3 regions of the Paenibacillus sp. FSL H7-0323 genome follow, and region 2 is predicted to be linked to each of the others. Evidence: a T-box and tRNA genes for the amino acid it is inferred to sense, from the RefSeq annotation. Region 2 holds a T-box; the other regions hold tRNA genes.
What was found. A T-box is a leader RNA that pairs with one kind of tRNA and senses whether it is charged. The one in region 2 lies ahead of metG (methionine--tRNA ligase), so its partner is inferred to be a tRNA-Met.
Positions count from the first base shown of each region.

Region 1: it has a tRNA-Met gene. The T-box ahead of metG (methionine--tRNA ligase) is inferred to sense a tRNA for this amino acid. The anticodon was not compared.
Region 3: it has a tRNA-Met gene. The T-box ahead of metG (methionine--tRNA ligase) is inferred to sense a tRNA for this amino acid. The anticodon was not compared.

Region 1 is NZ_JBBODB010000001.1:5,877,747-5,880,995, forward strand. Features, by position in the region: rRNA gene MHH89_RS26220 (23S ribosomal RNA) at 1-795, shown strand, start outside; rRNA gene rrf (5S ribosomal RNA) at 938-1,054, shown strand; tRNA gene MHH89_RS26230 (tRNA-Ile) at 1,112-1,188, shown strand; tRNA gene MHH89_RS26235 (tRNA-Asn) at 1,192-1,267, shown strand; tRNA gene MHH89_RS26240 (tRNA-Ser) at 1,273-1,365, shown strand; tRNA gene MHH89_RS26245 (tRNA-Glu) at 1,382-1,453, shown strand; tRNA gene MHH89_RS26250 (tRNA-Val) at 1,460-1,535, shown strand; tRNA gene MHH89_RS26255 (tRNA-Met) at 1,551-1,627, shown strand; tRNA gene MHH89_RS26260 (tRNA-Met) at 1,699-1,775, shown strand; tRNA gene MHH89_RS26265 (tRNA-Asp) at 1,801-1,878, shown strand; tRNA gene MHH89_RS26270 (tRNA-Gln) at 1,895-1,969, shown strand; tRNA gene MHH89_RS26275 (tRNA-Lys) at 1,977-2,052, shown strand; tRNA gene MHH89_RS26280 (tRNA-Leu) at 2,068-2,152, shown strand; tRNA gene MHH89_RS26285 (tRNA-Gly) at 2,160-2,234, shown strand; tRNA gene MHH89_RS26290 (tRNA-Arg) at 2,245-2,321, shown strand; tRNA gene MHH89_RS26295 (tRNA-Pro) at 2,354-2,427, shown strand; tRNA gene MHH89_RS26300 (tRNA-Gly) at 2,440-2,510, shown strand; gene MHH89_RS26305 (YdeI/OmpD-associated family protein) at 2,612-3,076, shown strand; gene MHH89_RS26310 (GreA/GreB family elongation factor) at 3,146-3,249, opposite strand, start outside.
Region 2 is NZ_JBBODB010000001.1:2,107,896-2,111,144, forward strand. Features, by position in the region: gene metG (methionine--tRNA ligase) at 1-1,304, opposite strand, end outside; T-box leader at 1,348-1,609, opposite strand; gene MHH89_RS09540 (DUF4362 domain-containing protein) at 1,735-2,199, shown strand; gene htpG (molecular chaperone HtpG) at 2,261-3,249, opposite strand, start outside.
Region 3 is NZ_JBBODB010000001.1:3,995,791-3,999,039, reverse strand. Features, by position in the region: rRNA gene MHH89_RS18105 (23S ribosomal RNA) at 1-848, shown strand, start outside; tRNA gene MHH89_RS18100 (tRNA-Asn) at 909-984, shown strand; tRNA gene MHH89_RS18095 (tRNA-Ser) at 988-1,080, shown strand; tRNA gene MHH89_RS18090 (tRNA-Glu) at 1,099-1,173, shown strand; tRNA gene MHH89_RS18085 (tRNA-Val) at 1,229-1,304, shown strand; tRNA gene MHH89_RS18080 (tRNA-Met) at 1,322-1,398, shown strand; tRNA gene MHH89_RS18075 (tRNA-Asp) at 1,424-1,501, shown strand; tRNA gene MHH89_RS18070 (tRNA-Phe) at 1,512-1,587, shown strand; tRNA gene MHH89_RS18065 (tRNA-Thr) at 1,616-1,691, shown strand; tRNA gene MHH89_RS18060 (tRNA-Tyr) at 1,697-1,782, shown strand; tRNA gene MHH89_RS18055 (tRNA-Trp) at 1,789-1,862, shown strand; tRNA gene MHH89_RS18050 (tRNA-His) at 1,886-1,961, shown strand; tRNA gene MHH89_RS18045 (tRNA-His) at 2,005-2,080, shown strand; tRNA gene MHH89_RS18040 (tRNA-Gln) at 2,100-2,174, shown strand; tRNA gene MHH89_RS18035 (tRNA-Gly) at 2,181-2,255, shown strand; tRNA gene MHH89_RS18030 (tRNA-Cys) at 2,265-2,338, shown strand; tRNA gene MHH89_RS18025 (tRNA-Leu) at 2,353-2,431, shown strand; gene MHH89_RS18020 (AraC family transcriptional regulator) at 2,568-3,249, opposite strand, start outside.

The DNA.
Region 1 (3,249 bases), 3.8 Mb from region 2:
TTGGGTACGATCTGTACAGGATAGGTGGGAGCCGTAGAAATCGGAGCGCAAGCTTCGGTGGAGGCGCCGTTGGGATACCACCCTGATCGTATCTAGGTTCTAACCTAGTACCCTTACCGGGTACGGGGACCGTGTCAGGCGGGCAGTTTGACTGGGGCGGTCGCCTCCTAAAGAGTAACGGAGGCGTTCCAAGGTTCCCTCAGAATGGTTGGAAATCATTCGCAGAGTGCAAAGGCATAAGGGAGCTTGACTGCGAGACCTACAAGTCGAGCAGGGACGAAAGTCGGACTTAGTGATCCGGTGGTACCGCATGGAAGGGCCATCGCTCAACGGATAAAAGCTACCCTGGGGATAACAGGCTTATCTCCCCCAAGAGTCCACATCGACGGGGAGGTTTGGCACCTCGATGTCGGCTCATCGCATCCTGGGGCTGAAGTAGGTCCCAAGGGTTGGGCTGTTCGCCCATTAAAGCGGTACGCGAGCTGGGTTCAGAACGTCGTGAGACAGTTCGGTCCCTATCTGTCGTGGGCGCAGGAAATTTGAGAGGAGCTGTCCTTAGTACGAGAGGACCGGGATGGACGTACCGCTGGTGCACCAGTTGTTCCGCCAGGAGCATGGCTGGGTAGCTACGTACGGACGGGATAAGCGCTGAAAGCATCTAAGCGTGAAGCCCCCCTCAAGATGAGATTTCCCAATTAGTAAGACCCCTTGAAGACGACGAGGTAGATAGGTTGGAGGTGGAAGTGCAGCAATGCATGGAGCTGACCAATACTAATCGGTCGAGGGCTTATCCTAAAAATACCCCAAAAAGTGAAGAAGAAGCTGCGAAGCTAATTCCGAATACTTTCCGGGGGCCCCGTAAGAAGGGCAAACGCAAATTCGTTTCGGATTCAGTTTTCAGGCGATTAAGCCTGAGCATTTACGCTGTAAATGCCCGTTTGGTGGCGATAGCGGAGGGGTTCCACACGTACCCATCCCGAACACGACCGTTAAGCCCTCCAGCGCCGATGGTACTTGGACCGAAGGGTCCTGGGAGAGTAGGACGCCGCCAAGCGGACAACCACATTACCCGTGGTATTTTTTTTGCCCTTAATATTAATATGTCTTAGAAGGGCCTTTAGCTCAGCTGGTTAGAGCGCACCCCTGATAAGGGTGAGGTCGGTGGTTCGAGTCCACTAAGGCCCACCATATTCCCTGATAGCTCAGTTGGTAGAGCACTCGACTGTTAATCGAGTTGTCACAGGTTCGAGTCCTGTTCGGGGAGCCATTTATGGAGAGGTGTCCGAGTTTGGCCGAAGGAGCACGATTGGAAATCGTGTAGGCGCCACAAGCGTCTCGAGGGTTCGAATCCCTCTCTCTCCGCCATAAAAATTATTAGCATGGCCCGTTGGTCAAGGGGTTAAGACACCTCCCTTTCACGGAGGTAACATGGGTTCGAATCCCATACGGGTCATATCATGGAGGCTTAGCTCAGCTGGGAGAGCATCTGCCTTACAAGCAGAGGGTCGGGGGTTCGATCCCCTCAGCCTCCACCATATTATTTTCACTGACGCGGGGTGGAGCAGCCCGGTAGCTCGTCGGGCTCATAACCCGAAGGTCGCAGGTTCAAGTCCTGCCCCCGCAACCAATTTACTCTTATACATTATGTTTAGGGATAAGCTGGTATGGTGAAAATGAATAGTATATACTAATTAATGACGCGGGGTGGAGCAGCCCGGTAGCTCGTCGGGCTCATAACCCGAAGGCCGCAGGTTCAAATCCTGCCCCCGCAACCAATTTACACTTATGCATTATGTCTATGGAACCGTGGTGTAGTTGGCCTAACATGCCTGCCTGTCACGCAGGAGATCGCGGGTTCGAATCCCGTCGGTTCCGCCATTTAGTTAATTATTATTGGGGATTAGCCAAGCGGTAAGGCAACGGACTTTGACTCCGTCATGCATAGGTTCAAATCCTATATCCCCAGCCATTTATGAGAGCCATTAGCTCAGTTGGTAGAGCACCTGACTTTTAATCAGGGTGTCGAAGGTTCGAGTCCTTCATGGCTCACCATTTTCTTTAAAGTGTGCGCGTGTGGCGGAATTGGCAGACGCACCAGACTTAGGATCTGGCGTTTCACGACGTGGGGGTTCGAGTCCCTTCACGCGCACCATGTTTTTGCGGACGTGGCTCAGCGGTAGAGCATCGCCTTGCCAAGGCGAGGGTCGCGGGTTCGATTCCCGTCGTCCGCTCCATATAGATTTTGCGCCCTTAGCTCAGCTGGATAGAGCGTTTGACTACGAATCAAAAGGCCGGGAGTTCGAATCTCTCAGGGCGCGCCATTTTTATTACTAAGCAGTTATAGTATTGTTAACGGGATGTAGCTCAGCTTGGTAGAGCACCTGGTTTGGGACCAGGGGGTCGCATGTTCAAATCGTGTCATCCCGATTTTATACCTTTGCGGGTGTAGTTCAATGGTAGAACTTCAGCCTTCCAAGCTGATAGCGTGGGTTCGATTCCCATCACCCGCTTATAAAGAGAAACACTTGCCGGTATTAGGCGGGTGTTTTTTTGTATAGTTAAGCACGTATGGATACAATAGGAACTAGAGATTTTATTTGAGGAGGGGCCAATGTTTGAATTTGAAGCAAGGTTAGTCAGACCAGATACGAATGGGAGTTGGACATATCTTACGGTTCCTTTTGACGCTGAACAAATATATGAAACTAAATCAAGGATACAAGTTAAAGGAAGCCTGAATGACATTCCCTATAGAGGAACACTCATGCCGCATGGTAATGGGAAACATTTTATGGTCGTGAAAAAAGAACTGCGAGACTTAGCCCATGCTCAACCTGGAGATATAGTTCGGGTGACAATGGAACAAGATCATCAATTGCGAGAGATAGAAGCTCCAGAAGATTTTCTGGACGCACTAAGCAGCAATGAGCAGGCAGAGGTATATTATAACAGCTTGGCTTATTCCTATCGGAAGGAATATGTGAGCTGGATCGAAGGGGCGAAAAGACCGGAAACCAGAGCAGCAAGGATCCAGAAGTCAGTTAATAAGCTGGAAGAAGGTTTGAGGCTTAAATAATAGAACAGCGTCCTCCTCCTTAATATCTGGAAAGGGACGCTGCTGTAGCGGGTATATAAGGAATCGTCCTTATATAAGAACGCCTACTTCACCATTATTCACGAACTTAATGCTTTCGATCTTCACCTCTAGTTGACCTGAAGGAATCGCTAGCTGACAAGTACTGCCGAGCT
Region 2 (3,249 bases):
TTTAGATTCCCAGCCTCAATAAGCCGTCCTGATTCCAGATACAAGAGGTCAATATTGTCCTTCCACCCCTTATCTAATTGCCCATTTGGCACTTTCCCTTCATAAAACTTATCTATAAAAGCCAATGAACGGTTCACAAAGTTACCAAATGCTCCAAGCAGCTCTCCATTATGGCTATAAATAAACTCTCTCCAGGAAAAATCCGTGTCCCGCTTCTCAGGTCCATTGGCAATTAAGAAATAACGAATAGAATCTGGCTGATACCGCTCTAAAATATCAGGTACCCAGACCGCCCAATTTCGGCTAGTGGAGAATTTCTGCCCTTCAAGGGTTAAATATTCGCTAGATATAATCCTGTCCGGTAAATGCAGACCTCCTGCTCCTAATAACACAGCCGGCCATATTAAAGTGTGAAATGGAATATTGTCTTTACCATGCACATAATAAGCGGTAATCGCCCCTTTTTCCTCTAACCAAAAATCCTCCCAGTTTCCTCCGGACTGTGCAGCCCACTGCTTACTGGCTGATAAATAACCACTTACCGCCTCAATCCAAACATAAATTTTTTTATCTTCAAATCCAGCCACAGGAACATCTACACCCCAAGACAAGTCTCTTGTTACCGCGCGGTCCTGCAGCTCTTCTTGTAAATAACGTTTGGTCAGTTTTATAGCGTTTTCTCTCCAAAATTGTGCTTCCTCTACATATTCCGTTAATTCAGACTGAAAATTAGATAAGCTAAGATAATAATGTTCTGTCGGCCTTTCTGTTGGTGTATTCCCACATAATTTGCAGACTCTGTCTAACAAATCGGCAGGATCTAGAATCGTAGAACAATAATCACATTGATCCCCTCGCGCCCGCTCACCACATACCGGACAAGTCCCTTCCACATATCTGTCTGGCAAAAAGCGCTGATCCACCTCGCAGTAACATTGAGCAATGGTTTTTTTATATAAATGACCATTCTCTAGCAGCTTTGTAAACAACGCTTGCACAACCTTATGATGCTGCTGTTGATCCGTTCGAGTATATAGATCATAACTAAATCCCAGCTGTTCAAAACACTTCAGAAACTCTTCATGATATCTGCTTGCAAAAGCTCCCGGCGTAATCCCTTCATTCGCAGCCTGAACTGCTACGGGTGTGCCATGGCAATCACTGCCTGATACATATAATACGTTATCCCCTTTGGAGCGAAAATATCGTGCCAGCACATCCCCAGGCAACACACTTGATAATCTCCCCAGATGTAAAGATCCATTCGCATACGGCCAAGCGCCACCTATAAACACATTACTCATTAACCTTCTCCTCCTTTTTTTAGACAACAAAAAACTCCCATCCACAAAGGACGAGAGTTCTACTCACGTGTTACCACCTAATTTTATAAATGCCTCATGACATTTACCTCTTCAGGTACGACGTTAATTAACGTTTATACCCTAGCACTGTAACGGATGCAGGTTCCGGCGCAGCCTACAACCCATAAGGTTTCGATGCGCAGCTCTGAGACCATATTCCCAAGGGTTTTCTTTACTCCTTTTCAGCGACCGGAGCTCTCTGTTGAAAGAATTGCCGTGGTACTCTTTCTCTTCTTTGCTTTTACATATTCAAGTTAGAGAAAATAATACTCAATTTGTTGTTTATTGTCAATGTGAAACATCAAGCTCTCTGTAACTTTTCCAGTTAATCTCCGTCTTTTATATAAATACGATACAAGGAGGTCCCTCAGTGAAAAAAGTAAATTTGCTTACACTCTCTGTTCTTTTACTAGCAGGAGTATGGGGTTGTTCCGATAATAAAGTTAATTCTGTTCCCAAAAGTGAACCCTATACTTCCAAAGAAGCCATCAGTAGAGGGGATATTGTTTCTTTTGAAAAAGTGTACAACCTCGATAAATTCGAGAAATTTATAACTAATCTCTCCAGCAAAAAAGCAGACAATATACGCGTTACAAGTTACACAGATGAAGGCGATCCCATATTTAAGGATTTAAAATTTGACGGTAACGTGATTAATTACAGCTATGATACTTCTAATGATGCATTTGGTGGAAGCAACACAGGAGTCAGAACCGATACCTGCTCCGAAGTGACGAGTAAAAAAAGCACACAAGGTGAAATTATCTATTCGATCAGCGGTTGCACAAATAATGACTCTGAAATTGATTACTACCTTTTTCGCACAACAAAATGAAATACTGAAATAAAAAAGACCACCCAATCATAATACAATTGGATGGTCTCTGTACTTCATATTATTTCATGATTTTGCAAATATCATTGGTGAACTGAACAGGATCACTAACCTGTAGACCTTCGATCAACAGGGCTTGGTTGTACAGCAGGTTCGTGTATAAACCGAGCTTTTCTTTGTCGTTCTCTGCTGCCGCCTTCAAGGACTGGAACACTTCGTGATGGATGTTGATTTCGAGTACCTTATCCGCTTGCACCTCTTGGCCATTCGGCATCGATTTCAGGATTTTTTCCATCTCGATTGTCAGTTCACCTTCAGCAGAGAGACATACCGGATGAGTCTTTAAACGTTTGGAAGCTTTGACATTTTTCACTTTGCCGGACAGGATGTCCTTCATCGCTTCAAAAAGCTCCTTGTTTTCGTTCTCTTCCGCTTCCGTTGGCTTGTCCGCTTCGTCGGCTTCGATCCCCAGATCTCCGCTGGATACGGATTTAAATTCTTTTTCCTTATAAGACTGAATCATCTTGATCGCAAATTCATCAATATCATCAGTGAAGTAGAGAATTTCATACCCTTTATCCGATACAAGCTCGGTTTGCGGGAGCTTCTCGATTCTGTCGATCGACTCTCCGGAAGCATAGTAGATATATTTCTGATCTTCTGGCATTCTTGAGACGTATTCGTCCAGCGTAACCAGCTTCTTCTCCTTAGAGGAGTAGAACATCAACAAATCTTGAAGGGTGTCTTTGTGCATCCCATAATCGTTATAGACACCAAACTTAAGCTGTCTGCCAAAAGCATTATAGAACTGCTCATATTTCTCTCTTTCATCCTTCAGCAGGCTTTGCAGTTGGCTTTTCACTTTATTCTTAATGTTCTTAGCGATCAGAGTCAGCTGACGGTCATGCTGGAGCATCTCTCTGGAAATGTTCAAGGAAAGATCCTCTGAGTCCACCATACCTTTTACAAAGCTGAAGTAATCAGGCAGCAGATCCGCACATTTGTTCATAATCAGCACACCATTGGAATAGAGCTCAAGACCTTTTTCAT
Region 3 (3,249 bases), 1.9 Mb from region 2:
CCGCGACAAGACGGAAAGACCCCATGGAGCTTTACTGCAGCTTGATATTGAATTTGGGTACGATCTGTACAGGATAGGTGGGAGCCGTAGAAATCGGAGCGCAAGCTTCGGTGGAGGCGCCGTTGGGATACCACCCTGATCGTATCTAGGTTCTAACCTAGTACCCTTACCGGGTACGGGGACCGTGTCAGGCGGGCAGTTTGACTGGGGCGGTCGCCTCCTAAAGAGTAACGGAGGCGTTCCAAGGTTCCCTCAGAATGGTTGGAAATCATTCGCAGAGTGCAAAGGCATAAGGGAGCTTGACTGCGAGACCTACAAGTCGAGCAGGGACGAAAGTCGGACTTAGTGATCCGGTGGTACCGCATGGAAGGGCCATCGCTCAACGGATAAAAGCTACCCTGGGGATAACAGGCTTATCTCCCCCAAGAGTCCACATCGACGGGGAGGTTTGGCACCTCGATGTCGGCTCATCGCATCCTGGGGCTGAAGTAGGTCCCAAGGGTTGGGCTGTTCGCCCATTAAAGCGGTACGCGAGCTGGGTTCAGAACGTCGTGAGACAGTTCGGTCCCTATCTGTCGTGGGCGCAGGAAATTTGAGAGGAGCTGTCCTTAGTACGAGAGGACCGGGATGGACGTACCGCTGGTGCACCAGTTGTTCCGCCAGGAGCATGGCTGGGTAGCTACGTACGGACGGGATAAGCGCTGAAAGCATCTAAGCGTGAAGCCCCCCTCAAGATGAGATTTCCCAATTAGTAAGACCCCTTGAAGACGACGAGGTAGATAGGTTGGAGGTGGAAGTGCAGCAATGCATGGAGCTGACCAATACTAATCGGTCGAGGGCTTATCCTATACTTAGAATGCAAATTCGTTTCGGATTCAGTTTTCAGGCATCAAGCCTGGTATGAATATTCCCTGATAGCTCAGTTGGTAGAGCACTCGACTGTTAATCGAGTTGTCACAGGTTCGAGTCCTGTTCGGGGAGCCATATGGAGAGGTGTCCGAGTTTGGCCGAAGGAGCACGATTGGAAATCGTGTAGGCGCCACAAGCGTCTCGAGGGTTCGAATCCCTCTCTCTCCGCCACAAATTTTTAATTAGTATGGCCCGTTGGTCAAGGGGTTAAGACACCTCCCTTTCACGGAGGTAACATGGGTTCGAATCCCATACGGGTCACCAAATTTTCACTTGATTTATCCTAGTGGACTTTGGTACAATAACAATTGTTGTTTATGGAGGCTTAGCTCAGCTGGGAGAGCATCTGCCTTACAAGCAGAGGGTCGGGGGTTCGATCCCCTCAGCCTCCACCATAACACTTTCTTACTGACGCGGGGTGGAGCAGCCCGGTAGCTCGTCGGGCTCATAACCCGAAGGCCGCAGGTTCAAATCCTGCCCCCGCAACCAATTAACTTAAGCAATTATATCTTTTGGAACCGTGGTGTAGTTGGCCTAACATGCCTGCCTGTCACGCAGGAGATCGCGGGTTCGAATCCCGTCGGTTCCGCCATTTTCATCATGGCTCGGTAGCTCAGTCGGTAGAGCAGAGGACTGAAAATCCTCGTGTCGGCGGTTCGATTCCGTCCCGAGCCACCATTTATCATCACAAAAGAATGAGTGCCATGCCGGTGTAGCTCAATTGGTAGAGCAACTGACTTGTAATCAGTAGGTTGGGGGTTCAAGTCCTCTCGCCGGCACCATCCTTGGAGGATTAGCGAAGTGGCCAAACGCATCAGACTGTAAATCTGCTCACGTGAGTGTTCGGTGGTTCGAATCCATCATCCTCCACCAGTTTTTAGGGGCATAGTTTAAAGGTAGAACAACGGTCTCCAAAACCGTTGGTGTGGGTTCAATTCCTGCTGCCCCTGCCAAGTTCTTTCTAAAGTTTAATATGGCGGCCGTGGCGAAGGGGTTAACGCACCGGATTGTGGTTCCGGCATTCGTGGGTTCGAGACCCATCGGCCGCCCCATTTACTTTAAAATGAATAATGGCAACAATATCAACTTAATATGGCGACTGTGGCGAAGGGGTTAACGCACCGGATTGTGGTTCCGGCATTCGTGGGTTCGAGACCCATCAGTCGCCCCATTTTACTTTAAAATGTTATTGGGGATTAGCCAAGCGGTAAGGCAACGGACTTTGACTCCGTCACTCATAGGTTCGAATCCTATATCCCCAGCCATTTTATGCGGACGTGGCTCAGCGGTAGAGCATCGCCTTGCCAAGGCGAGGGTCGCGGGTTCGATTCCCGTCGTCCGCTCCAAGTTTTCATGGCGCCATAGCCAAGTGGTAAGGCAAAGCTCTGCAAAAGCTTTATCCCCAGTTCAAATCTGGGTGGCGCCTCCATTTAGTTCATATGTGCCGGCGTGGCGGAATGGCAGACGCGCTCGACTCAAAATCGAGTGGGAAACCGTGGAGGTTCGAGTCCTCTCGCCGGTATCTTAAAAAGGTTTGTAAGAATGCTTTTATAAGCAGTCTTACAAACCTTTTTTCTTTATGTCCTTGGGTTTACAGCAGTAAGCCGTTGAATAGAGAGTCTCTCTATTTCAACGGCTTTTTTTAATCTGATTAGTGATTAACCTGATTGATTATTAATGCGGAATGCTCGCGGAGTAAGACCTATTTCTCGTTTAAACATATTGCAGAATTGGGCATCGTTCACAAAACCTGCAGCAGCGGATACTTCAGAGATTTGCATCTGAGTATGACGTAATAGAGATTTTGCATAATCCAGGCGTTTTAACAGCAAATACCGCAGGGGTGAAGACCCGAAACGTTCTTTAAATAGATGGCGAAAACGATCGTAACTATATCCGGACATTTCTGATAGTGTTTCGACGGACAATTTATGGCGATAATGCTCATTCATATAATTAAGGACATATTGTACTCGATCTTCTGTTGGGGATTGATATCCAGAGGCACTAAGAAGCCTCATAAGATGGACGGTAATCTCGCTCATTTGTAGGTTTAGAAGCTCAGAGAATCCGTCTTGCTTGCGTGTAAACTCTGCTTTCATTCGCAGCAGGATTTGAAGAACGGTCTGATCTTTATCATCTTCATATACGCCGAGCAGATTACTCATATTAGGGTGTTCCGAGTGGAAGCCTACAAATAATACATTTGCATCCTCACGGTGGTGCTCGTCATGTTTATGATTGGGTGGCACAAGCGCGAAAGAAGAGGAGCGAAAATGGTAACTTCGTGGGCCAACATTGGTTGTCCCTACCCCCTGTAAATAATAGACTAGTTCGTAG